Regions from separate parts of the Pseudarthrobacter sp. HLT1-3 genome, predicted to be linked through region 1. Evidence: riboswitches for the same ligand, from Rfam matches in the RefSeq annotation. Region 1 holds a riboswitch; each other region holds the start of a gene.

Evidence for each region. A riboswitch is a leader RNA that binds a small molecule or an ion and turns the genes downstream of it on or off. The one in region 1 is predicted to bind cyclic di-AMP.
Region 2: another riboswitch for cyclic di-AMP. It lies ahead of AC50X9_RS12095 (aggregation-promoting factor C-terminal-like domain-containing protein); the one in region 1 lies ahead of AC50X9_RS02635 (M23 family metallopeptidase).
Region 3: another riboswitch for cyclic di-AMP. It lies ahead of AC50X9_RS20435 (M23 family metallopeptidase); the one in region 1 lies ahead of AC50X9_RS02635 (M23 family metallopeptidase).
Region 4: another riboswitch for cyclic di-AMP. It lies ahead of AC50X9_RS20610 (C40 family peptidase); the one in region 1 lies ahead of AC50X9_RS02635 (M23 family metallopeptidase).

Annotation. Positions count from the first base shown of each region.
Region 1 covers NZ_JBWZCJ010000002.1:198,335-202,669, reverse strand. Annotated here, with positions in the region: gene AC50X9_RS02650 (MFS transporter) at 1-261, shown strand, start outside; gene serC (phosphoserine transaminase) at 289-1,416, opposite strand; gene AC50X9_RS02640 (iron-dependent transcriptional repressor DtxR) at 1,677-2,372, shown strand; cyclic di-AMP (ydaO/yuaA leader) riboswitch at 2,518-2,733, shown strand; gene AC50X9_RS02635 (M23 family metallopeptidase) at 2,736-3,554, shown strand; cyclic di-AMP (ydaO/yuaA leader) riboswitch at 3,701-3,859, shown strand; gene AC50X9_RS02630 (NlpC/P60 family protein) at 4,169-4,335, shown strand, end outside.
Region 2 covers NZ_JBWZCJ010000012.1:79,814-84,148, forward strand. Annotated here, with positions in the region: gene AC50X9_RS12090 (sensor histidine kinase) at 1-1,556, shown strand, start outside; cyclic di-AMP (ydaO/yuaA leader) riboswitch at 1,661-1,819, shown strand; gene AC50X9_RS12095 (aggregation-promoting factor C-terminal-like domain-containing protein) at 1,818-2,594, shown strand; gene AC50X9_RS12100 (glyoxalase superfamily protein) at 2,608-2,985, opposite strand; gene upp (uracil phosphoribosyltransferase) at 3,079-3,714, opposite strand; gene AC50X9_RS12110 (phosphatase PAP2 family protein) at 3,727-4,335, opposite strand, start outside.
Region 3 covers NZ_JBWZCJ010000041.1:6,699-11,033, forward strand. Annotated here, with positions in the region: gene AC50X9_RS20420 (M20/M25/M40 family metallo-hydrolase) at 1-468, opposite strand, end outside; gene AC50X9_RS20425 (WD40/YVTN/BNR-like repeat-containing protein) at 825-1,457, shown strand; partial or broken gene AC50X9_RS20430 (cytochrome c biogenesis CcdA family protein) at 1,454-1,990, shown strand; gene AC50X9_RS20435 (M23 family metallopeptidase) at 1,993-2,640, opposite strand; cyclic di-AMP (ydaO/yuaA leader) riboswitch at 2,781-2,956, opposite strand; gene AC50X9_RS20440 (recombinase family protein) at 3,513-3,707, shown strand; gene AC50X9_RS20445 (hypothetical protein) at 3,686-3,865, shown strand; gene AC50X9_RS20450 (hypothetical protein) at 3,894-4,136, shown strand.
Region 4 covers NZ_JBWZCJ010000043.1:2,223-6,557, forward strand. Annotated here, with positions in the region: gene AC50X9_RS20600 (hypothetical protein) at 1-72, opposite strand, end outside; gene AC50X9_RS20605 (hypothetical protein) at 834-1,106, opposite strand; cyclic di-AMP (ydaO/yuaA leader) riboswitch at 1,309-1,478, shown strand; gene AC50X9_RS20610 (C40 family peptidase) at 1,483-2,226, shown strand; gene AC50X9_RS20615 (dihydrofolate reductase family protein) at 2,284-2,871, opposite strand; gene AC50X9_RS20620 (serine hydrolase) at 3,200-4,243, shown strand; gene AC50X9_RS20625 (DUF1918 domain-containing protein) at 4,300-4,335, shown strand, end outside.

The DNA of each region.
Region 1 (4,335 bases):
GGATGGATCGCCAACGTCGCCGGCCCCCGCTGGTCCCTGAGCGTCGCGGCGGCCTCCGGCCTGGTCGCGGCCCTGATCGGCCTGGTGTGGATTGTCAGGGCCCGGCAGCTGCGGATCCGGTTCGACCGCCGCGCCCGCGGGCTGCGGCACTTCCGCGTGGTATCCGCCGCTGCCCGCGGCGGAACCGGCCCCGACGAAAACGCATCCGACGGGGACGGCGCCGGCCGGGGACAAAAACCCGACGACGCCGTCGACCGCTGACGCTTCAGCGCCGGGATGGGCGCGGAGCTACTTCTGCAGCTCGCCCACAACGAAATCGATGCATTCCAGCAGCGCCGACACATCGTCGGGCTCGATCGCCACGAAGGTCGCAATGCGGAGCTGGTTGCGGCCCAGCTTGCGGTACGGCTCGGTGTCGACGATGCCGTTGGCGCGAAGCACCTTGGCGATCGCCGCGGCGTCGATGGAGTCATCGAAGTCGATCGTGGCGATGACGTTGGACCGTTCCTCAGCGTTCGCGACAAACGGGGTGGCGTACTCCGATGCCTCGGCCCAGCGGTAAATGCGGCCGGCGGAATCCGCGGTCCGTGACGAGGCGAAGTCCAGCCCTCCGCTGGCGTTGAGCCACTGCACCTGGGCATCCAGGGTGACGAGCGTGGCCAGCGCCGGCGTGTTGTAGGTCTGGTTCAGCCGCGAGTTGTCGATCGCCGTCTGCAGGTCCAGGAAGTCCGGGATCCATCGTCCGCCGGCCTTGATCCGCGCCGCGCGCTCCAGCGCTGCCGGGGAGAACAAACCCAGCCACAGGCCGCCGTCGGAGGCAAAGTTCTTCTGCGGGGCGAAGTAGTAAACGTCCGCCTCGGCGACGTCGACGTCGAGCCCGCCGGCAGCCGAGGTGGCGTCAACCAGGACGAGGGAGTCCGCGTCGGCACCGGCTACACGCTGGACCGGAGCAGCGACACCCGTTGACGTTTCGTTCTGGGGCCAGGCGTAGACGTCGACGCCGGCCTCGGCCCGGGCTGCCGGGCGTGTGCCAGGTTCGGACTTGATGATGGAGGAGTCCGCGAGGAACGGTGCCTTGTTGGTGGCGGCGGCAAATTTTGAGCCAAACTCGCCGAAGGACAAGTGCTGTGCCTTGTTTTCGACCAGGCCGAAGCTCGCGATGTCCCAGAAGGCGGTGGACCCGCCGACGCCCAGGATGACCTCGTAGCCCTCCGGGGCGCGGAAAAACTCGCTGAGCCCGGTCCGGACCGATCCCACGAGGTTCTTGACCGGCGCCTGCCGGTGGGAGGTGCCGAGCAGCTTCGACGACGCGGCCAGGGCCGCCAGCTGTTCCGGACGGACCTTGGAAGGTCCGGCGCCGAACCGGCCGTCCTTGGGCAGGAGGTTTGCGGGAATCGTGATGCTGGTGTCGCTCACTGTGGCTCCAATTTTCGGCAGGTTCGAGGTGCGGCTCGGGGTGGCCCGGCAGGATGGCTGCGGCGGAGCCACCGTTTCATTCTGCCTGACTGCCGGGCGGGGCGGGGAAAAGGGACCGTCACAGTCCGGTCATTGAGATTATCCGGAGTAATTCAAAATAGGCTAAGCTGGCCTGCGAACGTAGCGGACCCCGCCAGGGCGCCAGCCGCAGGCGGTACCGTGGGAATCACGTAAGGACGGCGCTCGAGGAGCTGAGCTGAATGACGGACCTGATCGATACAACCGAGATGTATCTCCGGACCATTCTCGAACTTGAAGAAGAAAACATTGTCGCCCTGCGCGCCCGGATCGCCGAGCGACTGCGCCACTCAGGGCCCACCGTTTCCCAGACCGTTGGACGCATGGAGCGCGATGGCCTGGTGGTTGTTACCGGCGACCGGCACCTTGAACTGACCGAAACCGGCCGGAAACGTGCCATTGGGGTGATGCGCAAGCACCGCCTCGCCGAGCGGCTGCTTGCCGACGTGATCGGCCTCGACTGGGCGTATGTCCATGAGGAAGCCTGCCGCTGGGAGCACGTGATGAGCGAACGGGTGGAGCGGCGGATCTTCGAATTGCTAAACCACCCCACGGTCTCGCCGTACGGCAACCCGATTCCCGGCCTCGCGGAACTGGGCGGACTGGCTTCCGAGCCCCACGCACCGGGCGTCGTGAACCTGCTCGAAGCCATGGCCGGCTACGGGCCGGATTCCCGGATCAGGGTGAGCCGCCTCGCCGAGCCCATCCAGGTGGAACCGGAACTGCTCGTCCAACTGGACGAGGGAGGCATCCGCCCCGGCGCCAGTGTTTCGCTGGAGCGGGTAGGGGAGTACATCTCGGTGCGAGTGCCGGAGATCGAAGGCGCCCTGGAGCTGCCACCCGAGGTTGCAGCCCACGTCTTTGTTACCGTCGATTAGCCGGCACTAACTGACAGCTGATGCGACGACCCATGAGTTGTGCACAGCTTCGATAACGGATTTATCTCTGAATGGCTTAATCGCCTATAGTTGGTCTCTAGTACCGATACCAAAGCGTTACCTGATCCGAAGCCGAGCTCTGCCAGCGGATCAGTAGCAGAACCACCTTTCTGGCAGGGGCGGGGGAACCACTTCCGGCTGTTTCAACAGCCTTGGGGTGAAGTCCGTCAGCGGCGAGTACCCTCCACCAACGGACCCTTTGGATCCCTTTGTGCCTGGATTCTTGCCACGGCGGACCGGGTCTTTGATCTCTCTGACCCGAATCCGACAGCTAACTTCGCAGGCTCTCCAGAGAGGAACCTTTTGACCACCCAGACCGCCAGGGGCCGCCGTCGTGCGACCGGTCCCGCTCCGGAGTCCCGTCCGGCCGTCGCCTTGCTGGCAGACCGCCCACGTGACGCGCACCGCGACGCACGCCGGGACCGCCGCAGTCCGTTCCGCCAGGTAACTGACTTCGCGGCCGCCAGTGGCGTGGGGCAAAAGGCCGGCCTCGCCCTGGCCGCCACGGGACTGGTCCTCACTGTCACCGTCCCCGCGACGGGCCCGGTCATGGCCACGGACACCTCCGCCGCCGGTTCCATCTCCGCCGCGGTCCAGCCCGACATCACGGCCGCCGAAGCCAAGATTGACTTCAGCCGTAGCGCCGTCACCACCCAGGGTGACCCGGACGGAAAGCTCAAGCAGTTGCTGAGTGCGCAGTCCGCCGGGTCGATCACCCGTGCAGCCTCCGCAGGCAGCCTCGGGGCGCCCCTCGCCCAGCTGAAAACGGCTTCGCCCTTCGGCTACCGCGTCAGCCCCATCACCGGCGGCTCCGGGGAGTTCCACCGCGGCCAGGACTATGCCGCCCAGTGCGGCAGCGCCGTCCTGGCGGCTGCCAGCGGCACGGTGACGTTCACCGGATGGCATCCCTACGGTGGAGGAAACCGGGTAGTGGTCGACCACGGCAACGGCCTGGAGACCACCTACAACCACCTGTCCTCGGCCACCGTCAAGGTGGGCCAGCAGGTCTCCCGCGGCGATGTCGTGGCAATGTCCGGCACCACCGGTGCCTCCACCGGCTGCCACCTCCACTTTGAAGTCATGGTCAACGGCGAAGTCGTCGACCCGACCGGCTGGCTCTAAAAGCTGATGGGGCGCTCTCGCATTCTTGTGACACGCCGTGATCTGAATGTGACATTGCCTCCCAACTGCTGTACCGTTTGACCTACGCCAACTTTTCCGAAGTTGGCGCTCTTGAGTGGATTGCCTAGCTCTGCCACCGCTCAAGGTCCGTTCGCATGACATCGTCTGGCAGGGGCGGGGGAACCAATTTTGGTCTTCGCAAGAAGACCTTGGGGTTAAGTCGCAAAGCTTCCCAGGAAGCAGCGCGGCCGGGTGACTCCCATCCGAATCCGACAGCTCACCTCGCAGGCATTGGGAGAGGCTACTTTCGTGTCTTCACGCCACAATGCTGCGCTTCACCGCGCTGGCGCGGCTCTTACGAGCCCGCTGAAATCCAACCTCCGTGTCGTCCTTGCCGGCGCCCGGAACGGATTCCACTCCGCCGACTCAATCTCTGCTGAGTCCGGCCCGCAGGCCATGCACCTGCAAGCAGTTCCCGCTTTTGGCGCGTCTTCGCAGTACACCCTTCGCTAAGTAACCCATTTCGGGGCGATCCGGCGTACCCCCAAGATGCCGGAGCGTCCTCAGACCGCGCCTGAAAAGCGCGGACCCAGGATCACGAAAGAGAGAACTGAATGACTACTCGTGCAAACGCACGGCACCGCGCCGAGGTCACCAAGACCAACTCGCTGGCCGTCATTGCCAAGGCTGTCGGCGACAACGCCGGCGGCATGGGTCGCCAGGCAGCCGTTATCGCTGCTGCTTCCGGCCTCGTCCTGACCAGCGGTATCGCAGCCAACGC
Region 2 (4,335 bases), on a different contig from region 1:
TGGTCCTGGTCGCCATGGCCCTGCTCGTGGCGATCTGCGGTGCCGTCGGCGTCGTCAGTTATGCCTCGATGGACCTCTTCCTGACCAGGCAGCTCGACAAGCAGTTGCAGCAGGCAGAGGACCGTGCCCGCGATTTTGGCCGCGCCGGCGGCCGCACAGATCCTCTTGAAGCGCGGGGCCAGGGAATCGGCACCCTGAATGCCCGGATCGATGAAGATTCAGTCCGCAGCGCGGGTTTCCTGGGCGAGGACGCCACCCGGAAGTCCCTTACCGAGGAAGACGACGAGGTTCTCCTTGGACTCAGCCCCCGCAGCGATCCGGTGGACCGGACCCTTTCCGCCGGAGCCTACCGGCTGGTTGCAGCCGAGTCACCAAACGGCGACGTAATTGTCACCGGGCTGCCGCTCGCAGAAAAACAAAACACGCTGGCCTCCCTGGTCTGGACCATGGTGCTTGTTTCTGCAGGCGGCCTCGTCGTGATCGGTCTGGCCGGCACTGCGCTGATCCGCCGGACCATGAAGCCGCTGGACCAGCTGTCCGAGGTTGCGACCCAGGTGTCCCGGCTGCCGCTTGATGCCGGCGAGGTGGGACTGGCCATGCGGGTTCCGGCGTCCGCGGCGCATCCCGGAACCGAGGTGGGCAGCGTCGGCCATGCCTTGAACCTGATGCTGGACAACGTCTCCAACGCGCTGGAGGCCCGGCAGAACAGCGAGATGAAAGTCCGCCAGTTCGTGGCGGACGCCTCGCATGAGCTGCGCACGCCCTTGACCGCCATCCGCGGCTACACCGAGCTGATGCGGATGACCGAACACTTCACGCCCGACGGCGAGAAGTCCCTCGCCCGGGTGCAAAGCCAGTCCGAACGGATGACCACCCTGGTGGAGGACCTGCTCCTGCTCGCGCGGCTGGATGAGGGCCAGCCGCTCAAGCTCAGCGAGGTGGACCTGACCCAGCTGGCCATCGAAACAGTGAGTGATGAGAAGGTCATGGCCCCTGACCGGGTCTGGCAGCTGGAGCTCCCGGAGGAGCCGGTGGTGGTCCGGGGCGACGCGACCCAGCTGCACCAGGTGTTGGCCAACCTGCTCTCCAACGCGCGGAAGCACACCGGTCCCGGCACAACGGTCGTGACCGGCGTGAAGCTCACCCCGGACGGTAGTGCCGTGGTGACAGTGACGGACAACGGGCCCGGAATCGCCCCGGAATTTGTGGACCGGGTCTTTGCGCGTTTTACGCGCGCTGACGCTTCCCGGAAGAATCCGGTGCCCGTTGCGGCGGCGGCACACGGGCGGCGGCCCTTTCCGCACCCTCCGCTTCACCCCCCGCGTCTGCCTTCTGCTTCCGGGGCCGCCGCCGCTCTCACCAGCGCGGCCGCCGAGGGAACCAGCGGGCTGGGCCTGTCCATCGTGCAGTCAATCATTGCGGCCCATGGCGGAACTGTCAGCGTCGCGTCGCGGCCCGGACGGACGGAATTCACTGTGCGGCTGCCGGCAACTCCCCCGACGCCTGCGGCTAGCCGGACAGCGGCAGGGGCGCAAGACGCCACGCCGCCGTCGTGATCTCCGTTATTGAAATGTGACTTAGCCGCCCAGGTCCTGTACGGTTTTTAGGGTGCGGCCATCACTAGGGCCGCATATCCGGGCGCACGCCAAGCTCTGCCGCCTACCGGATTCCGCTGGACCAGGCAGAGGCGGGGGACCCAGAGTTCCCGGGCATTTGCATCTTCCGCCCTTGGGGTGAAGCCGACACGTGAAATTCCGTGCGGCCGGGTGACCTCACCCGAACCCGACAGCTAACTCCGCAGGCGTTGAGAGGCGATTATGACCGACTTCAACGCACAACCGCGCCCTGACGGCGCCGAGAACACCACCCGCTCCAAACCGGCGAGCCACCGCGCGGAACCAGCCAAGCCCGCGTCGGCCCTGTCCCGGATTGCCGGCAATGTCGGCTCCACCGGCCGCCGGGCGGCGGTTGTGGTTGCGGCCTGCGCGGTCCTCGTGGGGGCCGGCGCCGCAGGCCAGGCGTCCGAGACCGGCGCCCGCAACACCAGCGCGGGCAGTTCCACGCAACCAGCCACGACGGCGGATCCGTTGACGCACCTCGATTTTGAACGCGTCCGGGTTGCCAACCAGGCCGTAATCCCGACCGGAACCGCCGCCGCCCCGGCAGCGCCGGTTCAGCAAGCTGAAGTACCCGCCCCGGCAGCTGCACCGGCCCCTGCACCGGCTCCGGCCGCCGCTCCGGCTCCGGAGCCCGCACCCGCACCAGCTCCTGCTCCTGTCGCCGTCAATGACCCTGCCGGAGCCCAGGCTTACGCGGCCAGCCAGCTGGGTTCCTACGGCTGGGCCGCCAGCCAGATGCCCTGCCTGATGAAGCTCTGGACCAAGGAGTCGGACTGGGAGACCACTGCCACCAACCCGAGCAGCGGCGCCTACGGCGTGGTCCAGTCCCTGCCCGCCGAGAAGATGGCCAGCGCCGGGGCGGACTACCGGACCAACTACCGCACGCAGATCAACTGGGGCCTGCAGTACGTGCAGGATCGCTACGGCTCCCCATGCGGGGCCCTGAACTTCCACTACGCCAACAACTGGTACTAAGCAGCGCTGCGGATCAGCCGCCCGGGCGGTTGGGGATGTACTGCACTGCCCACTTGTTGCCGTCGGGATCGGCGAAATAAACGAAGTGCCCCCAGTCCTGGACGTCGATGCCGCTGACCTCCACACCGTTGTCCTTGAGCTGTTGGTGGGCTGCCGCGATGTCGCTGACCACCAGCTGCAGGCTGGGGGCGGTGCCCGGCGGCGCATCATTGAGGCCCTCGCCGATGGCGATCGAGCAGGCTGAGCCGGGCGGGGTCAGCTGGACGAAGCGGATGCCGTCCATCGGCCGCTCGTCATAGTCGGCGTTGAAGCCCACCTTGTTGACGTAGAAATCCTTGGCGCGGTCCACATCGGACACCGGGACAAAGACGAGTTCGAGTTTCCAGTCCATGACGCTCAGGCTAGTCCCGCAGGGTCTCGCCGGGAAAGGGAAATCTCAAGCCCGTGGAACCCGCCGCGGGCAGGTTCGCGTCGGGCGGCTGGCTTAGCCGGCCACGCCGTAGAGGCGGTCGCCGGCATCGCCCAGGCCCGGGACGATGTAGGACTTTTCGTTGAGCTTCTCATCGATCGAGGCGAGCACGATCGTCACGTTGGCGTCGGAGAGCTCTTCCTCCAGCTTTGCCAGGCCTTCCGGGGCCGCGAGCAGGCAGATGCAGGTGACGTCGGAGGCGCCGCGCTTGAAGAGGAACTTGATGGCCTCGCGCAGCGTGCCGCCGGTGGCAAGCATGGGGTCCAGGACGAAGATCTGCCGGTCGGTGAGGTCCTCGGGGAGCCGCTCGGCATACGTGATGATATCCAGGGTCTCTTCGTCGCGGGCCATCCCCAGGAAGCCGACCTCGGCCGTGGGGACCAGCTTGGTCATGCCCTCGAGCATGCCGAGCCCGGCGCGCAGGATGGGGACGACCAGCGGCGTGGGCTTGGTGAACGCGGTGCCGATGGTCGTGCTGACCGGGGTCTCGATGGTCACCGGTTCGGTGCGGACTTCGCGGGTTGCCTCATACGCCAGGAGCGTCACAAGTTCCTCGGTGAGCTGGCGGAAAACCGGGGAGGGGGTGTTCTTGTCCCGTAGAACGGTGAGCTTATGGGCGACCAGCGGGTGGTCCACAACGAGAGTGCGCATGGGTCAAAACTATCACCCGGCGGACGGGGGCCCGCCCGTGGGGCCGCGGGCGCCGACGTCGTTCGCTTCCTCTGGAGAACCGCTGCCGGCGGCGCCGTCGCGCAGGTGGACAGAGTTGTCAAAAGTCGGGGCGGGTCCGGCGTCCTCGCGGTGCCGCAGGGCGTGGAAGAACCGGTGGGCCATGATCACGATCCCGACCCAGGCCAGCCCCAGCACCCATCCGATGATCACATCGGTCATCCAGTGGTGGCCCAAATAGACCCTGCTCATGCCCATTGCGAAGATGAAGGCCGCCCCCGCCGCGATCAGGCCGACACGGGCCAGGGTGTGTTCAATCTGCAGACAGGCGAGGTACACCACAAGTCCGATTACCACCGTGGTGTTGAGCGTGTGGCCGCTAGGGAACGACGGCGAACTTTCGTAGGGCGGGACGGCGTCGGCGTGGTCCGGACGGGTCCGGCCGATCAGCGTCTTGCCCACGGACGTCGCGGTCACGGAGACCGCCGCGGCACCGCCGATCAGGATCAGCGGCCGCCAGGTCCGGCTGGTCCAGATCAGCCACGCGGTCAGGAGACTGCCCAGGATGGGCATCCCAATCCCGCCCCCGATGTTGGTGAAACC
Region 3 (4,335 bases), on a different contig from region 1:
CTCGTCGACGTAGTGCTGGGACCCGTAGAGGCCGTCTTCTTCGGCGCCCCAGAACGCAAACACGATTCTATTGATCGGTTTGAACCCGGTCTCCTTCATCCATAGGGCGGTCTCCAGGACGGCCGCCACTCCCCTGGCATTGTCGTTGATTCCCGGACCCTCGCGCACGGAATCCAGATGGCCACCCACCACCACGGTGTTCTCGGCACTGCCCCCGGTCTCCGTGAGGATGTTATACGACTCCACCTGCTTCTTGCCCTTGCCGTCGGACCGGAAGGTGAAGGTTTGCCGGGTCGGCGAGTACCCAGCTGCGCGCAGCTGCTCCTCGATGTAGCGGGCCGATTCCTCGTAGCCGGAGGTGCCGGACGCGCGATTGCCGCCATTATCCTCCGCGATGCGGTGCAGTGCCTCGACGTGGTCAAGCATGCCCCGGGCCTCGAAGGCCTCAAGGACGGTGCGTGCGTCCACACCACGCACGGGTTCCAGCCGCGAAGCCGTGCATCCCGTCATACGAGGCTGATCGCAACCAAAATTGCCGCCCCCACAGTCATTCCGCGCCTCTGCAGCGTATTAGCGACCTCCACGCTACGAAGATAGCCTCTCAGCCGTTTAAGAGGAAGAGCGATGGTGTCAACTTGAATGGAATCCCCCAGGACGGCCCCAACGGTGCGCAGGCCTAGAACCTGATCAATGCCGAGGCTTCGCCATCAGGGACTCCGGCCTTACAGCCGTTTCGGGAGAGCTCCGAAGCGGAGGAACAATCAGAGTGCCTACCCGGCACGGTGGCAGCAGGAGCTTCCGCCTGCGGATCGAAAAGATCCCGGGTGAAGTCAAGACAGCGGGGCTTCACCGGAGCTAAAGACCAGGGCGTCTTCTACGCCTCCGGCCACTCCGGAGCCGGCTCCGACCTGCCTAACCCGCTCGGCCTGATCAGACCGTCGACGGCGGCAAAACCTGGGAACAGCTCTCCAGGCAAGGCGAATCAGACTTCCACGCCCTCACCACCACCAAATCCGGCATCGTCGCCCGACTGGGAACTGCGCACCACACTGGACGGCAAGACCTGGAAAACCGTGGCCGCCGCCTTCGCCCCCGCGGCCCTGGCCGGGCACCCCGACAGTGACACCGTTCTGGCCACCACCCCCGAAGGGATCCGGCGCTCCACCAACCGCGGCAACACCTGGGAGCTGGTGACCTCCGGCCCGGTCATTCAGTTGGCCACCTTCGCCCACCCCGCAGAGGCCGCAGGGGTCGAACCCGACGGAACGGTCCACTACTCCGCCGACGCCGGCGCGACCTGGACCCGGAAGGGCCGGATCGACGGCGAAGTCCACGCGATAGCCGCCGTGAAGGGCACCGACGGAAACCCGTGGATCTGGGCCGCCACCGCCGAGGGGATCATCGTCTCCACCGACGGCGGCACCACATTCCGGCCTCCGGTGCCTCCTGACCCATAGACATCGGAGAATTCTTCGCCTCAATGGTGACCTCCGGCGCTCCCCTGATTGCCATTCCCCTGGCCATGACCGCCGACCTGGTGTCTTCCTCTCGCCCTGCATCTTGCCCCTGATACCGGGCTATTTGGGATACGTCTCCGGACTGACAGACCCGACCCAGTCGCACAACCGCCGCCGCGTCCTGACCGGGAGGACTGTTCGTGCTGGGTTTCGCGGCCGTATTCACCCTTTACGGGGCTATCGGGTCCTGGCTGCTGCGCTGGCAGGACATTCTGATGCGCGGCCTGGGCGTGGTGGTGATCCTGATGGGGGCAGCCCTGCTTGGAATGGTGCCATGGCTGCAGCAGACCCGAAAGATCACCCTCGGCCGCCGTACAGGCCTGGCCGGCGCCCCGCTGCTGGGCGTCGTCTTGGGGCTCGACTGGACCCCCTGCGTGGGTCCGACGCTGGGCGCTGTCCTGTCCTTGAGCGTCACGACCGGCAGCGCCGGCCGCGGGGCGCTGCCGGCCTTCGCCTACTGCCATGGCCCGGGCGATCAGATAAAGGCTGAGGGGTTGACGGTTTTGCCGTTGGCCAGGACCTCAAAGTGGAGGTGGCAGCCAGTGGATGCTCCGGTCGTACCAACGCCTGCGATTTGCTGGCCCTGCGCTACGGACTGCCCGGTCGAGACACCAATGCTGGCCAGATGGTTGTAGGTGGTTTTCAAGCCGTTGCTATGATCCACCACGATCCGGTTGCCGCCGCCGTACGGGCTCCAGCCGGCCTCGGTGACGGTCCCAGCACCGGCCGCGAATACCGCTGTCGAGCACGCTCCCGTCAGGTCAACGCCGGTGTGCAACTCACCTGCAGCTCCGGTGATGGGGCTGACCCGGAAGCCGAAAGCGGAACTGACGTTCATCGACGCGAGCGGAGCCCGCAGCCCCTTCGACACCGGTGCGGGGGCAGCTTCAGGTGCCGCGGGCACTGCCGCGGCCTGCACCAGCGGAGCCGGTGCAGGTGTAGGAGCCGGCGGAGCGGGTGCCGGCTGTGAGGTCACAGCCGGACGGTCAAAGGTCAGACCGGCACCGGCGTCCGCCGTAACGGCCACTTGGGCGGCCGGGGCTGCAGCGACCGGCTGGTCCTTGCCTGCAGAGTGCGCACCGGAATCCGCGTGGGCTGTAGACAGCGCGGTGAGGGCAATCATTGCCGTAACTGCTGCCGCAACGCCAAACTGCTGGCCCCGGGACGGCCTCGATGGTACATGGATTGCAGCCCGATTGGACGCTGAGGAAGGGGACGGAAGGGCACGGCGGCGGCCGTGTTCTGGGTGGGCAGACAAAATCGTGGTCCTCTCGGCGCCGGCGAAGTTAGCTGTCGGATTCGGACGAGTGGACTGTCCGGCCGTCCTGCGGATACGTTCAGACACGCAGTCACAGGATCGACTTCACCCCAAGGTGCACCATGGCGCACCGTAGATGGGTCCTCCGCCCCCGCCTTGAGAAAGATAGCTTCATTGACCGCCGGCGGGGTTTGGCGAAGCGGTCGCAACCATACCCGTTAGGGGTATGTTCTTCTCCAACCCTAGCGAACGGTTCGCATAAGTTACAAATTCGTTATATGCAGCACCTTGGGTCCCGGTGTTGGGGCCCGCGGCTATGGGCAAGTAGCGCCGAGCGAGGGCCGACGAGGCCAGATGGCATGCCCGCATGGCGGCCCTGACCGCCTACCTGGCAGCGGGACAAGACTGGCCGCGGCACCCGGCGCTGGCCTGGCCCCGTGGAGGGCAAGCGGCCGGTTTGACGTTGCCTCCGGGCTCCACCAGTGGAGGCATTTTGGCCGCAGCACCGGCCGGTTCCCTGCTGCGATACAGCCAATCTCGGAAACGAAGGATTTCAAGAATAAGTTGATTTGAGAATCGCGGTGTTCGCAGCGAGCTGTTGCAAACGGGCATCTTTCTGCTGAAAACCGCCGTTGGGACGAAAAACCGAGCTCAAGGCCGGTCGTTCTCACAAATAGTTCTCAAAAAGGTACAGTCGAAGCAACGCACCGGACTGAGTTTTGAGAAGAGAACACCCCATGACCGCGCACCGAATCGGCTACGCCCGAGTCTCCACCCGGGACCAGAACCTGCGCTTGCAGATCGACGCCCTGAAGAAGGCCGGATGCGACAAAATCTACGAAGATACGATCAGCGGCACCACAAAATTGCAGACCGCACGGATGAGGAGCGCGACTTCATCATCGAAACCTTGCGTGCGGCGAACGCCGTAGAGTCGGTTCATGTAATCCTGCACTACTCCAGCGGCTACCACCACCGAAACGGCGGTGGTGACGCCATCCGCACTGACGGGCACCTGCCAATCATCGACCTGCACCCACCGGACCGGCTCCTGCGCTCCCCTCCCTCCGAGGGGCGATTCGGCATTTAGGAACCGGTCCCCCGGTCCGGGTCAAACCGTGACGGGGCAGAAAAACCCGGCGGGCCGTCCCTCGATGTTCTTTCCGATGTCGGTGTGGGATTTCCGTCAATCGTTCGTGAACGCCTGGAACGAGAACACCTCGGGGTCGGTCGAGGATCCGGGCGCCTACCTGACCGGTAACGCCACCCTCACCGCTGCCGCGAACTCGACGGCGGGCATAAGCAATGTGCGGATCCAGACGGCACCGGCCGGAACCGGCACAACCGACAAAGACTTCTAACCAAGATCACGCAAAGAGACCTGGTAGGTGCAATCCATGCGGTTCCACATCCGGAAACCACGACTCGTGACGACCCCGAAGTATCGTCGAATCGCCCGGCCCCAACATGACGAAATGCCTCGCGCTGGAAACCAGCCCTACGTTGACGGCCGCCTCCCGGGCACCTCAAAATACGATCGTATTTGAGATGCTGGAGAGA
Region 4 (4,335 bases), on a different contig from region 1:
GGTAACCATCGGCGCCCAGCTGCTGCCGGTGAGGGCAAACACCGCGCACCCCAGTCCCGCAATAAGCGTCACCAGCGCGGCAGCGCACGCTGCAGCGTCCCTCCGCCGAGTCCAAGCTGCAGCCGGCCTCTGCGGGGACGCTCGCACTGCTACCCGAACGGCGTCGCGCCGTGCTTCAGGATGCTTCGCTCTGCCCAATCTCAGAGCCATCACAAGCAGCACGACGGCGCCCGGTGCGCCGGCTATGGGGGCCATCAGCGTCAAGGCGCCGAGAAGAGGCGCCAATAGTGCTGCCAGGACTGTACTTTGCACGACGTGGTTGGGCAGGGAGCGCCGCTTGCTTAGCGCCGAGCCGACCGGTGCCACGAGACAGATCGTGCCAGCAATCCACGCGAGAATGAGGAACAGGAGCGTTGACGAACCAAACCAGCTGCGGCCGACGCCCGCATCAGCTTCATCGAAACCGACCGACCAACTCGCTGCCGTCAATGCCGCCAAACCACACGCCAAGAAGGCACTAGCCGCAGTGGACAACGCCGCCGGGGCGGAAAGCCGCCCCGTTCGATGCAAGAGCACGACGGCGGAGAGGGCTGAAGCCAGCGGGCCGATGAAGACGGCCAGCACGAGCCGAACCAAGCCGGCTCCGGGGAGCATTATCGCGTTGGTCAACAAGAGTCCGGTGGACACAGTGAAAGCGGTAACAGCTGCGGCTGCGAAACCCGCGGACCAACGATACGTCGCCCTCCCGCCCAGACCGTGGGCCCGGAGCGACCACGCCTCCGGCCTGAAAGGGCGCGCCAAGCCTCTGGCCTGGCTACGCCGTCGGGAACCGCTCATCGCTTGCCCGGGCGGCGCTCCACCACGGCGTAAGCCTTTTCATCGAAGAACTCCCAATCGGTGACGACCATAAAGCCCAGCGCATCCACCCGGTCGTTCAGGACGTGGACGTCGAATCCGCCGTCGCGGGGCTCGGCGTCCCACGTGGACACGTGAGCTTCCCCGTCTTCGAGCACCACCAGTTCCGTGTTGACGTTGAAGTCCTCCGGCGGCTGACTGCTCAGCTGGCAGATGGCAACACAGTGCCGGGGGACGTCGGGGCTGTTCATTGTCGGGCCTCCGTTTCGGCGGAACGGTGATGGCATCATCCTATGCCTGGGGCAGCGACCGGCGGGGCATTCCAGGCCCGGCCATGCCCCCCCATGTGATACCTCGATGTGACTTGTCGTGATCATTCCGTTACCGTTATTAAGTGCCTGTTGTTTCCGAGACAGGTTCTCCCCCGCCGATTGCCTAACTCTGCCGCGGCGTGGGGATAACTCGCAGCAACGTCCGGCAGAGACGGGGAAACCAATTTTGACCCGCTGTTTTCCAGGGGTCTTGGGGTGAAGCCGCACGGCCCGCTATGTCGGGCCCGCGTGCGGCCGGGTGCCTCCCATCCGAATCCGACAGCTCACCTCGCAGGCATTGGGAGAGGCTTCTATAATGACTTTTAGCAATACCCGTGCGCCCAAACACGCCGCCCTACGCAACAATCGCCGCACCGCCGGCACCATCGGCCGCCAGGCCGCAGTCCTCGTCGCCGCTTCCGGAATGGTGCTTAGCGGCGCCATGGCCGCCAACGCCGCCGATGCACCGACCGAGCGCGACGCTGCACCAGCAACGTCCGTTGACGTCAAGGGCCAGGTATCCGCGCCGGTGCAGGCCGACTCGGCCGTCCAGATCACTTTCGAACGCACGGCCGTCGAGACGTCCCCGGCTCCCGTGGTGGAGGCACCCAAGCCCGTAGACGCTCCGAAGGCGGCAGCTGCTGTTGCCGCTCCAAAGGCAGCAGCTGTGGCCCCCGCGGCGGCCAAGGCAACCGTCAAGGTCCAGGCAGCCCCGGCCCCGGCCGCTGCCCCGGCAGCCGGTGGAGTCAACGCCACCCTGCTGTCCGTGGCCTACGGCCAGATCGGCATCACGCAGGACTGCACCGCCATGGTGGAGAAGGCCCTGAACGCGGCCGGCATCCCGGTCGGTGACATCGGCCCGCAGGCCTTCCTGAAATACGGCTCGGTCGTCGCCACGCCCCAGGCCGGCGACATCATCGTCCAGTCCGGCCACGTCGCCATCTACGCCGGCAACGGCCAAGCCATCAGCGGCGGCATGAACGGCGTCAACGCCACCATGACGCACCCGCTGTCCTGGCTGACCGCCACCGGCCCGGTGACGTTCGTCCGCGCAGGCTAGCAGCACCGCCAGCAACGCACAGGAGGCCGGTCGATCAGTTGCCTTGGGGGCAGCGGATCACCGGCCTTCTGCGTTAACGGAGTCCGGCTCCACCGCGTACCGCAGCAGCACCACGCCGTTGCCAAACGTCCGGCTCTCCAGCAGTCGGAGAGGCATCATCGCATCCGTTTCCTTAAACAGGAGTTTGCCCCGGCCGATGAGGACCGGGTGCACATAGATCCGGTACTCGTCGATCAGGCCGAGCCGCCTGAAAGCCGCCGCGAGATCGGCGCCGCCAAGGGCCAGATCGCCGCCGGGCTGTTCCTTGAGCCTCACGACGTCCTCGGCGACGACCTCGTGCACCACCTCGGTGTTCCAATCCGCCGTCGGCAGGGTCCGGGAGTAGACGATCTTCGGCATGTCCCGCCAGATCCCCGCGAACTCAACCAACGGGGGAGGGCTCGACGGGTCCTGGTCGGCCGTCGGCCAGAAGGCCGCCATCAGCTCGTAGGTAACGCGGCCGTCCAGGAAGGCGCCCATCGTCCGGAGCTCATTGTTGAAGTGGGTGTGCAGTTCGTCATCGACCCGGTGCCAGCTCAGATCGTGCTGCGGACCTTCGAAGTAGCCGTCCAGGGACACTTGCATCATGAAGATGACCTTGCGCATGCGGGGCTCCTTTGCTGGGCTGCCGGGGTTCCAGCCTACGACGCGGACCGCGGCAGCGGCAGGGCGACGCCGGCCGGCCCGTTCTTGCCGCACTGCGGCTTTGGCGGCCCCCGGACCCCGGGCTCCGGGCTCCGGAAGGCCAATCCGGGACCACGTGGGCGCGGCCGCTTGCGCTAGGCTGAGCCTGGGGCAGAATAAGGAAATCTGAAGCCGCGCCGCGGTTCTGAATTGAGCGCGGTCCCTAGTCAAGAAGGACAAGCATGCCAGCGAACCAGCTCGTGCCGTCAGTCGACGTCGCGCCTCCGTCAATACTTCGGCGATAGGCCGGATGGATTCCTGGGGTCCCGGCCGGCACTACAGCAGCGGCCGGCATACAGCCGACTTCAACCGGAGTCCCCTGCGGGGCCTGCCGGGGTTTCTGGGCGGGATCAGGCCGCAGTTCCTGATTGCGCTCATCACGGTCCTCGCCCTGGTCTCGGCCGCGACCGTCTACGCCACCGTCCAGGCCGGCATTCCACGCGATGCCGGTGCTGCTCCGGCCACCTCGGCAACCGCAGCAGCGAATGCCGGAGCTGCCGACCCGCTGTCTGCCACCGGAGCGACACCGTCCGCGGCAGTAACAGCCACAGCGCCGCCGGCTGGAGGCGCAGCCCCGACACCCGCCGTCGCTCCTTCCGACCCGACCATCAGTGCGGCGCTCGACGCGGAAATCGACGGGGTCATCAAGGCCAACAGCGCCTACAAGTTGGGCGTGGCCCTGATCGACGTGCGCGACGGGGAAGTGCACGAGTACGGGGTGAAAACCAAGTTCGTGGCCGCCAGTACCGGCAAGATCCTCGCCGCTGCCGCCTACTACCACCTGGTGGAAACCGGCAAGGCCTCGCTGGCGTCCCGGATGGGGGCGTCCACCGCCGGCCAACAGATCCGGCAAATGGTCCAGCAGAGCAACAATGAATCGTGGGCGTTGATCCTCGCCGCCGTCGGCCAGAAGGGCATGACCGCCTACGCCGCCAGCCTCGGCATCCCCTATGACCGCACGGTGAACGGGCTGACTCCCGCCGAGACGGGGCGGACCCTGTCCGAGCTGTACAGCGGACGGCTCCTCAATGCCACCAACACCGCCCAGCTGCTGTCCTATATGCAGCAGACCAATTACGAGCTGCTGATCCCGGCCGCCACGCCCCCAGAGGTCAGCGTCTTCCACAAATACGGGCTGCTTGAGGGCTACCTGCATGACGCGAGCGTTCTGGTCCAGGGCGACCGGGCCTACGTATTTGTGGTCTACACGCTGGGCGTTGGACCGTCGGATATGGCGGCCCGAACCCGTGTCATCCACCAGCTCACCAAAACCGTCACTGCCAGACTCTTCTAGCGGGCCGTTCCCCAAACGGCCGCAGAACCGTACGCTGGTGGACGGAGGTGTCTGCCATGAAAGCAACCCAGGGAGACCGCATCATTATCCGT